2 regions of the Exiguobacterium sp. FSL W8-0210 genome follow, and region 1 is predicted to be linked to the other one. Evidence: predicted binding sites of a transcription regulator. Region 1 holds the regulator's gene; the other holds the start of a gene.
The links. The regulator Rex, encoded in region 1, represses fermentation and respiration genes when NADH is low (regulators of the CRP and FNR family bind a similar motif). The targets are predictions, from matches to a motif close to TTGTGAAATATTTCACAA.
Positions count from the first base shown of each region.

Region 2: a site for Rex is predicted at 5,897-5,914, ahead of adhE (bifunctional acetaldehyde-CoA/alcohol dehydrogenase). Genes of this name have one in related genera too.

Region 1 covers NZ_JBBOUK010000001.1:2,848,084-2,856,282, forward strand. The annotation lists gene MKY22_RS14735 (S8 family serine peptidase) at 1-1,065, opposite strand, end outside; tRNA gene MKY22_RS14740 (tRNA-Ala) at 1,290-1,365, opposite strand; gene tatC (twin-arginine translocase subunit TatC) at 1,471-2,250, opposite strand; gene MKY22_RS14750 (twin-arginine translocase TatA/TatE family subunit) at 2,258-2,458, opposite strand; gene MKY22_RS14755 (redox-sensing transcriptional repressor Rex) at 2,458-3,117, opposite strand; gene MKY22_RS14760 (ABC-F family ATP-binding cassette domain-containing protein) at 3,285-5,186, shown strand; gene MKY22_RS14765 (hypothetical protein) at 5,168-5,608, shown strand; gene MKY22_RS14770 (flavin reductase family protein) at 5,740-6,333, opposite strand; gene MKY22_RS14775 (DoxX family protein) at 6,353-6,751, opposite strand; gene MKY22_RS14780 (winged helix-turn-helix transcriptional regulator) at 6,935-7,255, shown strand; gene MKY22_RS14785 (flavodoxin) at 7,361-7,816, shown strand; gene MKY22_RS14790 (haloacid dehalogenase type II) at 7,885-8,199, shown strand, end outside.
Region 2 covers NZ_JBBOUK010000001.1:1,259,595-1,267,793, reverse strand. The annotation lists gene MKY22_RS06520 (bifunctional 2',3'-cyclic-nucleotide 2'-phosphodiesterase/3'-nucleotidase) at 1-1,166, opposite strand, end outside; gene MKY22_RS06515 (hypothetical protein) at 1,626-3,026, opposite strand; gene adhE (bifunctional acetaldehyde-CoA/alcohol dehydrogenase) at 3,217-5,811, opposite strand; gene MKY22_RS06505 (beta-class carbonic anhydrase) at 6,148-6,699, shown strand; gene MKY22_RS06500 (Na+/H+ antiporter family protein) at 7,013-8,199, shown strand, end outside.

The DNA of each region.
Region 1 (8,199 bases):
AATCGCACACAAGATGCCGTTGTTCATCGCGTTGACGATTGCGCGTTGTTCTGGATCATCTGCATTGACGAACGATGCCGTCGAACCGAGACTCATGTTGATGACATCGGCTCCGAGTGCAATCGCATCATCAATTGCTTTAATGTAGATATCGCTGAATGTCGATGGCATTCCTGGATCGTTTCCGAAGACTTTCATCGCGAGGAGCTGTGTTTCCGGAGCGACCCCTTTGATACCACCGTTTGCTTCATCGCCGTTTGCTCCGACCGTACCCGCGACGTGCATCCCGTGCATCGATGCGCCCGCACCTAAATCACGGATTTCGCTATCGTGATCGGCATAGTTATAGCCGTACGGTACTTTTTCCGTGAAGTACCTTCCTTTTAAGCCTTTTGTTTCTTTCGCACTATCGACTTTCGAAGAAGTCAAATCAATCTTCGTCTCTGGGCTCAAGACCATGTCCTTATGTGATGGATCGATTCCTGTATCGATGACGGCAACGATTGTTCCTTCCCCTTTAAAACCATAGTCCTGCCATGTTTCCTTCGCATTGACCATGTCCTTGCTGTACAGCATGTCTGGCTTTGCACCTTTAGCAACTTCCGGACGCGCATACTCATGGGCGATATGTACGCTCTTGACTCCGCTCAGTTGTTTAATGTCTTCGATGTCCCCGAACTTGACTTCACCACTGAATCCGTTGATGACGGTTGTGAAGCTTTCCTTATATGTAACGGGAATCGCCTTTTTAGCGATGGCTGACTTGACTGATTTTTGGACGTTGACGAGGCGATCTTTGATCGACTCTTTTTCGGCATTGCTCAATGTGCTATACCGCTTGTTTTGAGCCTGGGCGATTTGAATCGCCGGCTTCTCTTCCATCTCGATGACGACACGGACTTTATCCGATTGTTTGTAGTGCTTCTCTTGCCCCGATTTCTTCAGCGAGAGCGCCTGCGGTTTTTGACCCGTTGCTTTGTCTTGCGACGACAGTGCACCTTGCGCACTGACTAGATTGGAAGACATCATTAAGACGGCTGCCATAAGTGCAATCTTCTTCTTCATGCGTTCGTTTTCCCCTTTTCTGTAAAACCATAGTAGTACTACTGATAAAACAGTTAAACGAAAATTCTGTATATTTAGTTTAATGAATTTAATGGAAATAAACAATTTATATTTGCCTATTTTTTTAATTTATTTGTTTTACGTGACATTTTATATTTTTAAGGAATTTAACTGGGAGAAAAATAAAAACTCCTCGACGCCTCGAGGAGTTGGATATTTGGTATTGGTGGAGACTATCGGGATCGAACCGACGACCTTTTGGCTGCCAGCCAAACGCTCTCCCAGCTGAGCTAAGTCCCCATGAATTATCTTTAGTATACGTATCACTAACTGCTTTATCAATATAAAAATAACGCTTTCATAAAAAAGAATTCCTTCCAAAAATCGTTGGAAGGAATTCACGATTCATTTATTCAATTCACGCATCAAATCCGCCTGTCGTTCAAGCTCTGCCTGTTGCTCGAGGATCAAGACCTTTTTGTACGTTCGCGCAGAAATCAAGATGCTGATCTCATAGAGAACGAACAATGGCACCGAGATCATCAAGTGTGACGTCACGTCCGGCGGTGCGATCAATGCCGCAACGACGAACAGCGCAAAGTACGCATATTTCCGATTCTTTCGCATGAAATATGGCGTCACGAGACCCAGACGTGTCAGGAACATCGTCACGACCGGCAATTGGAAAAGAAGACCGAACGGAATCGTCAATCGGATTAAGAAACTGAAGTAGTTCTCCACTCCAATGACTTGTTCGATTCCCAATTCTTTTCCTAGTTCAGTTGATACTTTTAATAAGAAAGGTAGCAACCAAAAGTACGAGAAGGCTACACCAGCCAAAAATAGAAAGAAGATGACCGGAATATACGTCAATGTCGCTTTTTGCTCCTTATCGTAAAGTCCAGGGCGAACGAATGCCCAAAGTTGGTACATCCAGAACGGCGATGCCAGAACGATTGCGATAATGAATGCAAGATTTAAATACAGCATTAAAGGATCGGCGACGTTGAAGGCATTCAAACCAATGCCGAGTTCTTTTAAGTCCGCTTGCAAGAAGCGGACGAGCGGTCGGACGAGTGGAAATGCGACAGCGAACAGGACGACGACGATGATAAGCGACCAGACGATCCGCTTTCGGAGTTCGTCAAGGTGCGACGTCACGCTTTGTTCTTGATCAATCGCCATGGTTCAATCACTTCTCTTTCGGTTCATCCTTTTTATCGTCGTCCATGATGCCGTTCGTGGCGCTCTTGAACTCTTTCAATGTCTGACCCGCAGCACGACCAAGTTCAGGTAACTTCTTCGGTCCAAAAATGATCAATGCGACGACACCGATCAGTGCTAAACTGCCTGGTCCGATGAACGCTATAGTTGACGGGATAAGGTTTTCCATTATGCTTTCACTCCTTCAGCTGATTGCGAATAATGCTTCATGAAATAAACTAACGACTGCAACTCGATCGATAAATCAATGTGATGGACCCGGACGCTCGCTGGCACGTTCAACCGTGCAGGCGTAAAGTTCAGGATGCCTGTCACACCATACTCGACTAACTCATCCGCTACTGACTGCGCGAACTGGGATGGAACCGTCAAGATGGCAACATCGACCTGATTCGCTTCGATTTGTTCTTTCATGTCCGAAACATGATAGATTGGAACGTCATGCGTCGTTGTTCCGACCTTCTCTTCGTCCGCATCAAACGCAACGACTATCCGAGTACTATTATTCTTTAAAAAGTTATAATTTGCAAACGCTGTTCCGAGATGACCGACCCCGATTAAAGCAACATTCGTCACCTCATCTTGATTCAAGGTTTTGCGGAAAAACGTTAAGAGATGTTGAACGTTGTATCCATACCCCTTCTTCCCTAATGCCCCAAAGTAGGAAAAATCGCGACGAATCGTTGCTGAATCAACCTTCACCGCCTCGCTTAACTCAGCAGAAGAGACGCGGAGCTTGCCTGAATTGTATAAACTTTGGATGAAGCGATAATATAGCGGCAACCGTTTTGCTGTCGCTTGTGGAATTTTTGTGTCTGGTCCATTCATCCTGCAGTTCCCCCTTCGGCCACATCCATCGTGGCACCCAAATCTTTGCAAAAAGCTTTCTACTCTCCTTGATTGTAAACCACTTCACATAGAGTCACAAATAATATATTCCGCAGGACCTCGCGCTTTTGTTCGTGATAGACTAAAGGGTGGAAGGATGGATGGAAATGATACTCTTACAAGTCAACCAACTCTCGAAATCATTCGGCGTCGAGCCGATTTTAGAAAATATCAAATTGGAAGTACAAGAGCGCGACCGCATTGCGCTCGTCGGACGAAACGGTGCCGGTAAATCGACCTTGCTCAAAATCATTGCTGGCGAACTCAGTCATGACTCGGGCGACATCATGAAAGGCAAGGATGTCAAAATTGGTTATCTCGCGCAAGACAGTGGTCTCGAATCGAATGAGACGATCTGGAACGAGATGCTGACCGTCTTCGAACATCTACAAGAACAAGAACGGACATTGCGCCGGATGGAAATCGAAATGGGCATGGAGCATATCTTGAACGACCCGGTCGCGTACGATCGTCTCTTGAAGACGTATGATCAAGCGCAACACGACTTCTCAGAAGCAGGTGGTTATCAGTTCGAAGCGAATATCCGCTCCGTTTTGCACGGCATGCGCTTTTATCCGGATGATTACTCGCGCCGGATTCAGACATTATCCGGTGGTCAACGGACACGGCTTGCCTTAGCGAAGATGCTCTTACAAGCACCAGAGCTTCTCATTCTCGATGAGCCGACCAACCACCTTGACATCGATACGCTCGCTTGGCTCGAAAGTTACCTCGGTGGTTATCGTGGTGCCGTCCTAATCGTCTCGCACGACCGGTACTTCCTCGACCAAGTCGTCAATGTCGTCTATGAATTGTCACGCAATGTCTGTCGTAAGTTCACGGGGAACTACACGAAGTACTTGGAGCAAAAAGCGGTCTTGTACGATCAGGAAATGAAGCAGTTCGAGCAGCAGCAAGAAGAGATCGCGAAGATGCAGGACTTCATTCAACGCAACATCGCCCGGGCGACGACGACAAAACGTGCCCAAAGTGTCCGGAAACGGCTCGAGAAGGTCGACCGACTCGACCGACCAGATGGGGATGAACGTAGCACGGTCCTGTCCTTCCCAATTGAAAAACAGAGCGGGAACGATGTTCTTCAAGTCAATCAACTGGCGATCGGTTACGAAGAAGCTGTCTCAAAAGACATCACGTTCCGCTTGCAACGCGGCGAATCACTGGCACTCGTCGGACCAAACGGAATCGGAAAGTCGACGCTCTTGAAAGTTCTCGTCGGTCGCTTACGCCCCCTATTCGGTGATTTCCGATTCGGAACCGGCGTCTCGATCGGCTATTACGATCAAGAGCAGGCGGAACTCAATGACCGGAACCGTGTCATCGATGAGATTTGGAACGAATGGCCATTGATGCGTGAACAAGAAGTCCGTTCTGTCCTCGGACAATTCTTGTTTAGCGGCGACGACGTCTTCAAAATTGTCCATGAATTATCCGGTGGCGAACGCGGACGTCTCGCGCTCGCAAAACTGAAACTACGGAAGACGAACGTCCTCGTCCTCGATGAGCCGACGAACCACTTGGATCTGGATTCGAAGATGGTCCTTGAGAACGCTCTCGTCGACTATGAAGGTACGCTACTCTTCGTCTCCCATGACCGGTACTTCATCGATCGGATCGCGACACGCGTCATCGAGATGAGTGAAGCTGGTGTGACAGAATACCTCGGCGATTATTCGTACTACACAGAGAAGAAGGCTGAACAAGAAGAAATCGCTCGCCTTGAAGCCGAAGAGGCAAAAGCGGCAAAAGTCACGGCATCGAAGACGATCGACAAAGAAGCACAGAAAGAAGAAAAAAAACGCCGTCAGCAAATCGAACAACTCGAACAAGATATTGAACGGCTCGAACAGCGTTCAGCGGAAATCGAACAGTTGCTTTGCGAACCGGAAGTCTTTAATGATATTCCAAAAGCGACAGCGTTATCTGCGGAACGGGACCAGATCGATGTCGATCTACTCGAATTGATGGAACGATGGGAGAACCAACACTGATGCGGACGAAAAGCTTTTTCATTAACTTGATTCAAGGACTGCTATCCGGCATCCTTTATTTCGTACCGATGTATGCGGACTACGTGTCGACCTTCATCCGCCCGGATGCTTTTAATGCCGCGCTTCCTTTGTTCCTCCTGATTTCTTGCATGATCGGTCTCGTCATCCAGACATGGAGCGGTCTTTTCGTCAGTTTACTCTCGGGATTATGCTGTACGCTCCTGACGACACAGCTATTCGTCGAACTCAATGACCCGTTGATCCTATCGTATTACGGTAGTGTCTCACCGCTCACCGCTTTCTTAATCAGCTGTGTCGGCATTTGGGCACTCGCGATCGTCTTTTATTTGCTCGATGGCTATCAGTACAGTAAACGTCATGGTCTTGAAGCCTCTTCAAACGAAATCGATCCGCAACCTTGAAGTCCGATCGATGAATCAGATGAACGACATGAGAAAAAGGAGTGGAGATTCCGGTAGCTAGACCGGTCTCTCCACTCCTTTTCGTTTGAATCAAAACGAATCGTACGATGCATCAAGCATTCACGCTTCTATCATTTTGTCGGTCGGGCAATCGTAAACGTCTTCCCGATCGTCGCATAATCATTCCCTGCTAAACGAGCGACAGCCTTCAAGCCTGCTGCGTCAATCCGGAACGACTCGACGAGTTCATCCGCGACGTGATAACGCAGTACTTCCCCAATCAGAAGATCGGCACCTTCTAGCTCGACGTGTTGCGTCAAGCGCATCTCGAAGCGGATTTTCGCTTCGGCGATTCCGGGTACTTCGATCGCGTCACTATCGACGAGCGTCAAATCCGTCCGCTCAAGCTCACTTTCACCGTAAGCAAGTGGCGCTGCTGTCTCATTGACTGCGTCGACGATCTCTTCGCTGACGATATGGATGACATAACTTTGTTTCGCTAAGATGTTACGTGCCGTATCCTTCTGCCCCTGATCCGTCCGTTGTACGGCGATCACCAGTTGCGGCGGACTGCTTGAAGCGACCGTAAAGAAGGAAAACGGTGCGGCGTTGACCGTCCCGTCCTCTCCTTGCGTTGTCACGAAAGCAATCGGACGCGGAATGATGCTTCCGATCAGTAATTTATAATTGTCTTTTGCGCTAAGCGTTGATGCCTCGAACTTCATGAATGACCCACCTTTTTCTTCACCCGATGAGTGCAGCGAGTGAATAGTCTCCAGCACCGATCATCGCTACACCAAGGGCGATGACGATCAATGCCATGTTGTATTCGTACCCGTTCTGCGTCACCCAGTAACCATTCGCACCGTGTACTTTAACGATCGCGACAAGCATCGATCCGATGATGAGGAGCGCTGCGATCCAGAGGAATACACCGCCTGCGAACAACAAGCCGCCGATCAATTCAGCAAGACCTGCTGTAATCGCGAGTGCCTTCCCTGGCTTCATGCCTATTGATTCGAACCAGCCGCCTGTTCCAGCGATCCCGTGTCCGCCGAACCAACCAAATAATTTTTGTGTCCCGTGTGCAGCGAACGTTAAGCCGATGATTAAACGAATGATTAAAAGTCCTGTATCCATCATTTCTCTCTTCTCCTTTTACCTAATGTATTTTAGTTACTTTAAGTAACTCAATAAACAGACTATATCTTATCACTTACTAAAAGTAAATAGATTTGTTTTAGTTCTTTTTGTTACATTAAGTAAAATGATTCGATTTTTTTAGCAGAAGCGGGTATACTACAACTATAGAAAGGATGAGTGCTGATGGAAGAAGTCGCAATCCAACCGGCTCTTTGTCCCAAAGTCGAACATGCCTTTGAAATCTTAGGTAAGAAATGGACGGGTCTGATCTTACGTCACTTGTTGACGAAGACATGTCGTTTCAATGAGATTCAAGATGCCATCCCCGAATTATCAGGTCGTATGCTCACGGAACGTATGAAGGAGCTCGAAGCGGAAGGCATCGTCATCCGGACTGTCATTCCCGATCGTCCGATTAAGATTCAATACAGTTTGACCGACAAAGGGCGCCAACTCGAACCGGTCATTCGTTCCATTGAGGAATGGGCCGAACTACAAGACTAATGTATAGAAAAGCATCTTCTTTGGAAGGTGCTTTTTTATACGCCCTTTGACATTGATAATCATTATCAATTAAAGTGGAGAAGTACAGTGAAAGGAGGAAGATGCATGCATATCGCGATTGGATTCGTCAGCATGTCCGGTAATACGGAAGATATCGTCTCGCTCATTCAACATGAACTCGAGCAACACGATGTCGACGTGACGATCACGGAACTAGATCAATTCGTCGGGGAGGACTTATCACGTTTTGATGGTCTATTACTCGGCTCATATACATGGGGAGACGGTGATTTACCGTATGAAGCAGAAGATTTTGTCGAGGAGCTCCGGGAACAATCCTTAGACGGGATACCGGCGGCTGCTTTTGGTTCGGGGGATCTTGATTATCCGAAGTACTGCGCAGCCGTTGATTTGATTGAAGACGCATTAAAAGAAGCTGGGGCGACCCTCGTAACGGATGGCTTGAAGATTGAGTTTGATCCGAATACCCCGGAGAAACAAGCCGCTTGTCGTGCGTTCGCGCAAACGTTTCATCGCTTTTTACAACAGGTTCATGCTTGAGTGTCGTTTGAATCCCTACTGTAAGGGAATCGTTAAAGCAGACTCTATGAAAGTGAGATGAATGTTTTATGACGATTCAAGCACTCGTCTTTGACGTCTACGGTACATTATTCGATGTCCATTCCGTCAAAGAACAAGCCGAAGTGCTTTATCCGGATCACGGAGAAGCGATCAGCAAACGCTGGCGGGAGAAACAACTGGAGTACTCTTTCCTCCGGCAATTGAACGGACAGTATGTGCCGTTCAGCCAAGTGACACAAGATGCCCTCCGCTATACGTTACTTGAACTAAAGATCCATGTGACCGAGGAACAAATCACGACCTTAATGGAGACGTACCTGACGCTTGATGTATATCCTGAAGTCAGCTCCGTTCTCGAGACG
Region 2 (8,199 bases), 1.6 Mb from region 1:
GCGAAGAAGCTCTGGATATCATCATTGATCGTCCCGACTTCTTGACGAATGTAAGCGAGCGTTCCTTCATGTGCTTTTTCGATCAACTTGACAGCACCGGCATCTGCTGTCGTGTCTTTCGTCACGTCCGCTAGTTTCGCACCAGACGTATCAACGACCCATTTCCCGTCGACTTGCTTCAACTGAAGATCGATGACTCCGACGTTTTTCCCTTGTGTGTTTGCCATGACGACCGGTTTGCCATTGATTAGACCGTTCGTCGCGTCAACGTTCGGCAGCTTGTTGAACGCTGAATCGGCTGCTGGGAACTTCCCGTGCTGATGACCTGTCATCAAGACATCGATGTCTGCGACTTTCGTCAACGCGTAGCCAACGTTCTCATCGCCATCTTTTTGATCCGTCGTATCTCCGATCCCTGTGTGTGCGAGTGCTACGACGACGTCTGCGCCAGCATCTTTTAATTTTTTCGCTGTTGCTTTAGCAGTCGGGATGATATCTTCAGCCGTGACTTTCCCCGTCAGGTTCCCCGCATCCCATGCCATGATTTGTGGCGTGACGACTCCGAACACACCCACCTTGACTGTTTTCATGTCACCGTTCTGGTCCTTGACTTGACGTTCGATGATTTGATAGTCTTTTCCATCTTTGTTGTAGTCCGCGACGATCGGCTTTTTCGTGACTGCATCCAATACGTTCGAGTTGACGAACTTGATTGAACCGCTCGAAGCACTCATCGCTGACTTGAGGAAATCAAGACCGAAGTTGAATTCATGGTTTCCGAGCGTGACCGCATCATAACCGAGGTATTCCATCAATTCATACATCGGATGTTTGCCTTTGTTTCCTTTGTCATACTGATTCTTGACGTAATCACCGAATGGCGTTCCTTGAAGTGTATCTCCGTTATCGAACAAGAAGCTATTCGTAACGCCCACTTCAGCTTGTTGCTTTTTGATGACTGTAGCCGCTTTGACGAGACCAATCGTTTCGTCCTGCGCATCCTTGAAGTAATCGTAGTTCATTGAGTTCGTATGTAAATCCGTTGTTTCTAAGAAGCGTAACTTGACGACACTGTTGTCGGCAGCAAGTGTCTTGACTTGAACGACTGGTACGAGCATCGGTGCGATCAATGTCGACGCGATGACGAGTTTCGTTGCTTTTTTCATATGGATTTCCCCCCAGGATGTTTTGACTGCTTCATTAATTTAGCATGATTCGATTATAGCTAATAGTCCTTTCAAATAGGTCGGACATCCGTCTTATTTAACCTACTTAACCAATTCCAAATACTGGCTTAACATTGTTGTTTTTCCCTTTACAAATCAAGTTTAAATGGTAAAAAAAGGTGTTTTACATCGTTGTATGATTCATACAAAAAAAACGATACTTTATCAAGATTTAGTCCTGAAAAAGTATCGTTTCAATTAATGTAAAACGTATCTGTTCATTCTCGACTCCTATAGGAAAAGAAAGCACGCGCTTCGCTTTCGTCAGGGTCAGGTTCGGCCCGTGAAATGAAGCTTAAGATTCCATGGCTTATCTCTCGACTGTAGAAAGCAAGAATGAGTTACAGCAACGTTCGTCGTCTGGATTCATGGTGCATGAGCTTCATCACTCCACGTCCCTTAAACCGTTTTCTCTGGTTTCCGTCGGACGACATAACCAAGAATTCCGGCAAGTAACGCAAGACCTGCAGCGTAGAGTACCGTCCAGCCTGCCGTCTGTTGAGCGAACTCGAATAAGACGTCACTGCGCCATTTCATCGCGAACTGAACGTATGAAGCTTGACTGACGATGAAGCTGATGACACCGATCGCGATCGCAAAGACGAACGGATCGATGATCGACTTGAAGCTTCGGATACTACAGACAAAGTAGATCGCGAACGTTACGAGCAACAGCACCCAGTACGCACTCTCACTCGAGACATTTGGTGGCGTCGCTCCTGCCGATTCCGCATCAATTACTTGGATCGTCTGCCGTGCGACACCGTAATCAACCGGATCGAGCTTCAATTGTGTTGCTGACAAATCCGGACGTTCTCCACCGAGTAACGTCAACAATTGTTCTGTCACCCGGTCCGTGTCGATTCCATCGACGACTTTTTGGATCGAGTCATTGAGCTGATCCGTTGAGGTCTCCCCGTTCAACATCGAGACCGGGATTTCCGCATTCGCTCCAAGGACGTCTGCTTGATACACGACCTGACCGCCGTGGATCCAGTCGTACATCCCGCCACTTCCGGCGTTCAGACTCGCGACGGTGAGTGCCGTCCGTAGTGAGGAATCGCCGTCATATTCCGCTTCGTCCTGTACCGTAAAGACGAGTTGAAGTGTACTTGCGAGCATCAAAATCAGCAAGCTGGCACGACCGGCAGCTGTCAGACCAGATAACTTTTGCGGGAAGAACGCCATCCAACCAAGCAAACTGACGACGAGAAGCGGTAGGATCCCACTCATCGCATAGCCGTCTTGTAACGAGAGGAACGGCACGTCGTTTCCGCGTCCGGCAAGGACGAACCAGATGATTCCGACCGTTAAGAAGAAACTGATCGATCGAATCGTCCACCCGAGACGACTTGCCTTAATCCGTAACACCAAAAATAACAGGACGATCAAACCGATGCCAAAAACGGAATAGAGTAACGTGCCGTAAGAGACATCAAACGTAAGTGGTGCAAGGACTTGCTTTAAGTCAATCCCAAACAACGATAAGACATCGCCGGCAGAACTCGCATCGAGCACCTGATTGATGATTCCTTCCCGGACCGCGCTCGGCATCGTGATCGATAGCCCACCGACGAACAGTAGCATCAATGACACCGTGATGTCTGCATCTTTCCAGGAGACGTCCGCCTGTTGCATCTGCGTCACGAGATCCTGATAGTCTGAGGATGAGGTGATTTGTGAAGTCAAAAATGCCATCACACCATAGATGACACCGAAAAAGATGAGACCGATGAGGACGCCAAACAGGACATCCCAGACGGAAAACCGTCGTTGTTTCCTTTCTTGCCTTGACTCCATCCCATTTCCTCCTTTTTATGTCTGATGTTTGAATATTCCTGCTACAGCGAAACCAAAAACATCAAATTCATTCAACAGCCATTATATCCCACTTTTTCTCTGACTGTCTCCACTGATTCCCAAAACAAAAACCGGCTTCTCACAGTGAGAAGCCGGTTGAACGATCAGGTGCCATGGTATTTTTCTCTATTTAGATGCCTTCGTATGCTTGTTCCATGATCGTCCGTAACTCAGCGACAAGCGGCATCTTCGGATTCGCTGTCGTACATTGATCCTCGAAAGCATCGACTGCCATCTTGTCGAGTTTTGCCTCGAAGTCTGCTTTTTGAATGCCTTGCGCCTTGAATGACATCTTGATGTTGAGACGTTGTCCAAGATCAGCAACGGCTTGGATGAGGGATTCGACCCCTTGCTCCGTCGTTGCTGCCGGAAGACCGAGGTAGCGTGCGATGTCGGCATACCGCTCATCCGCAACGAATGATTCATATTTCGGGAATGCTGCTAGTTTTGTTGGACGTGACGCGTTATAGCGAATGACGTGTGGCATCAGGATCGCATTCGTCCGTCCGTGTGGCGTGTGGAACTCGCCACCGATTTTGTGTGCGATCGAGTGGTTGATGCCGAGGAAGGCGTTCGCGAATGCCATCCCTGCCATCGTTGACGCATTGTGCACTTTTTCGCGTGCTTCGGCGTCTGATCCGTTAGCATATGCTCGTGGCAAGTAGTCGAAGATCATCTTGATTGCTTTGAGTGCCAGTCCATCCGTGTAGTCGTTCGCAAGCACCGAGACGTATGCTTCTGTCGCATGCGTCAAGACATCCATTCCGGTATCAGCAGTGATTGAAGCTGGGACGGTCATGACGAATTCTGGATCAACGATTGCGACGTCTGGTGTCAACGCATAGTCAGCAATCGGGTATTTGACGTTTTTCTCTTTATCCGTGATGACGGTGAACGGTGTTACTTCTGAACCCGTACCAGAAGTCGTTGGAATCGCGACGAACTTCGCTTGACGACCGAGTGTCGGGAATTGATACGCCCGTTTGCGGATATCGAGGAATTTTTGACGTAAGTTTGAGAACGTTTCGTTCGGTTGTTCATAGAAGAGCCACATTCCTTTTGCAGCATCCATCGCTGAACCACCACCGAGAGCGATGATCAAGTCAGGTTTGAAGTCACGCATCGCTTGAGCACCCGTCTGAACAGTCGTCACCGATGGATCTGGTTCGACTTGGTCAAAGATCCGGTAACTGACGGACTGTGGCAAGTTTTGAATCACTTTATCGGCATACCCGAACTGTACCATCGTTGGATCCGTGACTATCATGACGCGTGAGACGTCAGTCATCGACCGCAAGTACTGAACAGAGTTCTTTTCGAAGTAGATTTTTTCAGGAACCTTGAACCATTGCATGTTCACGCGTCGTCTCGCCACCTTTTTGACGTTGAGTAAGTGTTTCGCTGTCACGTTTTCAGAAACAGAGTTTTTCCCGTATGATCCGCAACCGAGTGTCAGTGATGGTGTCAACTCGTTGTACAGATCACCGATTCCGCCGTGAGCAGATGGGCTGTTAACGAGGATCCGGCAGGCTTTCATGCGGAGTCCGAAAGCTGTCATCAAATCATCGTTCGTCGTATGAATGACAGCTGTATGACCGAGACCACCGATTTCAAGCATCTGTTCGGCAATCGTGAACGCTTCTTCGGTTGATGCGACGCGGTACGCACCGAGGACCGGACTGAGTTTTTCATGAGACAGTGGTTCTGCTGCCCCGACGTGCTCGAGTTCCGCGACGAGCATGACCGTTGTTTCCGGAACGTCGATGCCGGCTCTTTCTGCGATCCATGTCGCAGGTTTCCCGACGATGTCCGCGTTGACGGCACATGTATCGGTTTTGATGACGAGTGATTCGAGGCGTTGTTTTTCTTCCGGTGTACAGAAGTAACAACCGAGTGCTTCCATTTCCGCACGAACAGTCGCATAAATCTCTTGGTCGACGATGACGGCTTGCTCAGACGCACAAATCATCCCGTTATCAAACGTTTTTGAGAGAACAAGATCGCTGACTGCCCGTTTGACTTTCGCAGACTGTTCGATGTAACACGGAACGTTCCCTGGTCCAACACCGAGTGCCGGTTTACCAGTTGAATACGCTGATTTGACCATTCCTGCTCCACCTGTCGCAAGGACCATGGCGATTTTTTCATGGTTCATCAAGACTTTCGTTGCTTCAAGTGATGGTTCTTCCACCCATTGAATACAGTCTTTTGGTGCCCCGGCTTTGATGGCTGCGTCACGGAGTGTTTTCGCTGCTTCAACGGAACAACGTTGTGCCGATGGATGGAACGCGAAGACGATCGGGTTGCGTGTCTTGATCGCAATCAATGCTTTGAACATCGTCGTTGATGTCGGGTTCGTGACCGGTGTGACACCACAGACGACACCAACCGGTTCAGCGATATAGGTGATGCCGTTTTGGACATCTTCTTCGAGAATCCCGACCGTTTTTTCATGACGTAGACTATTGTAGATGTATTCTGTCGCAAAAATGTTTTTAATCATCTTATCTTCAAAGACACCGCGTCCCGTCTCTTCTGCTGCGAGACGAGCGAGTTCGACGTGCCGTTCAAGTCCGGCAAGTGCCATATCCCGGACGATCGTGTCGATTTTTTCTTGATCGAATGTCAGTAATTCTTGTAATGCACGTTGCCCTTTTTCAACGATTTGCCCAACTGCTTGTTCGACCGGCGTTGCCGTCGATTTTGTTTTTTCTTTCACAGCCATGAGTGGTTTCCTCCCTGTCGTGGAACGAATCTGAGTTTGATTTGCCAACCATTATGTCAGGAATGCCAAGCTGTTTTTCAATAGTTTGTGCTTTCCTTCACAAATCAATCATAACCCCTTTTTCTTGTTTTGTGCATGACCATCCTGTGAATTCCCTCACACCTTTGATAGCGTTTACAACTGTTTTAAATTCTTCTTTTTTATCGTTTTGCTTCATGTACATGGATGTGTGCGATTTGTCACACCTTGCATTTTCGTGACTTGATAGCCGTTTCATCATCTTGTATTCTGATATGGGGTACATATTAAGAGCTACCACTAAAGGAGGACACTTGAATGTCAGTTGTACAGGAAATGCTAGCCTTCAACGAGCGATTCGTCGCCGAAAAACAGTATGAACAGTTCGTCTCGGATAAGTTCCCAGACAAAAAGGTCGTCATCCTGACGTGTATGGATGCCCGCTTGACGGAGCTCCTCCCACACGCACTTGGTCTTAAGAACGGGGATGCGAAGATCATCAAAAATGCCGGTGCTATCCTATCGCACCCATTCGGCTCCGTTATGCGCTCGATTCTCGTTGCGTTGTATGCTCTTGGCGCTGAAGAAGTCGTCGTCATCGGTCACCACGACTGTGGAATGAGCACGATTGATCCTAACCACATGATCAACGAGATGAAGGATCGGGGAATCGACCAACAGATTCTTCATACACTCGAAGTATCCGGGGTTGATTTGAATCAATGGTTGCGTGGCTTCACGTCAGTTCAAGAAAGCGTCGCTCACTCAGTCAGCCTCGTGAAGAACCACCCATTACTGCCACCTGGGACGAACGTCCACGGACTCGTCATCGATCCAGGTACTGGTAAGCTTGACGTCGTCGATTGCTGATCACTCTCTATAGAAGAAACGCAAATAGAATTGGATGATTTACTCCGCTTTAAACTAAAGATAACGTGCCATTCTCTCTTACCGGAGAAGGATGGCACGTTTTTTCGTATGAGTCATTTTCAGTGATCAAAACGCTTCTCACTTCATGCTTCGGGGTATAACAGAATGTATCATCTTGTGGAGAGCTAATAAGCGTATCATTCATCTTTTGATTACGAGGTCAGACTTTTACTCTTGACAGCATTCCAACATGGCTGTAATATACTTTAGTATAGTACAGTGATAACAAAAGAAAGTGTGGTTTTACTGAATGATAAACGCCGTATTGTTTGCCGTCTTTTTACTGTTTATTTTAGCGATCTTCCGCGTCCACATCGTGCTCGCGATGGTCATCAGTGCGTTTGCCGGTGGTCTCGTCGGTGGTCTTGATTTAACGAAAACAACCGAAGCGTTTGCCGGTGGTCTTGGTGACGGGGCAGAAATCGCCCTGAGCTACGCGTTGCTCGGTGCATTTGCCGTTGCCCTCTCGAAAACGGGCTTACCGGATGCACTCGCTCACTCTTTGATTGCACGCTCGCGTGGTAACGCAAGTGCCGCTTCCGTCAAAAAATTAAAAGGATTCATCTTGTTTGCGATTCTTTTGCTTGCGATCAGTTCACAAAACGTGTTGCCGATCCACATCGCTTTCATTCCAATCATCATTCCGCCGCTTCTTGGTCTCTTCAATCAATTGAAGATGGATCGACGCCGGATTGCGATCATCATGACGTTTGGTCTTGTGACACCATACATGTTCCTACCAGTTGGTTTCGGAGACATTTACCTCAACCAGATTCTATTAAAGAACTTGAAGGCAAATGGTCTCGATACAGCAGGAGCATCCGTCATCGAAGCGATGGCGATTCCAGCACTCGGGATGGTCGTCGGTCTCTTGATAGGTCTATACTCATATCGTAAAGAACGGACATATGAGATGCGTGACATCGCACCGGACGATTATGAAATCCCAGTCATCACGAAAACGAAGCTTGTCTTAAGTGGTATCGTCGTCATCGCGACATTGATCGTCCAACTGCAAACGGAGTCGATGATTCTCGCTGCGACGACGGGGTTGATTCTCTTCTTGCTTCTTCGTCTTGTTCGTTTCAGTGAAGCAGATGACGTCATTACACGCGGTATGCGCATGATGTCATTCATCGGTTTCGTCATGATTTCAGCGAACGGCTTCTCGAACGTCTTGCGTAAGACGGGCGATATCGAGCCACTCGTCGAGAATTCGAAAGCGTTGATGGGCGATTCACAACTCGTTGCCGCCTTTGTCATGCTCTTGATTGGTCTTCTCGTCACGATGGGGATCGGCTCGAGTTTCTCGACCGTTCCGATCATCGCTGCCATCTTCGTTCCACTTTGTATCCAGTACGGATTCAGCTTAGAAGCGACGATTGCCATCATCGGTACAGCCGGTGCGCTCGGTGACGCGGGTAGCCCGGCGTCTGACTC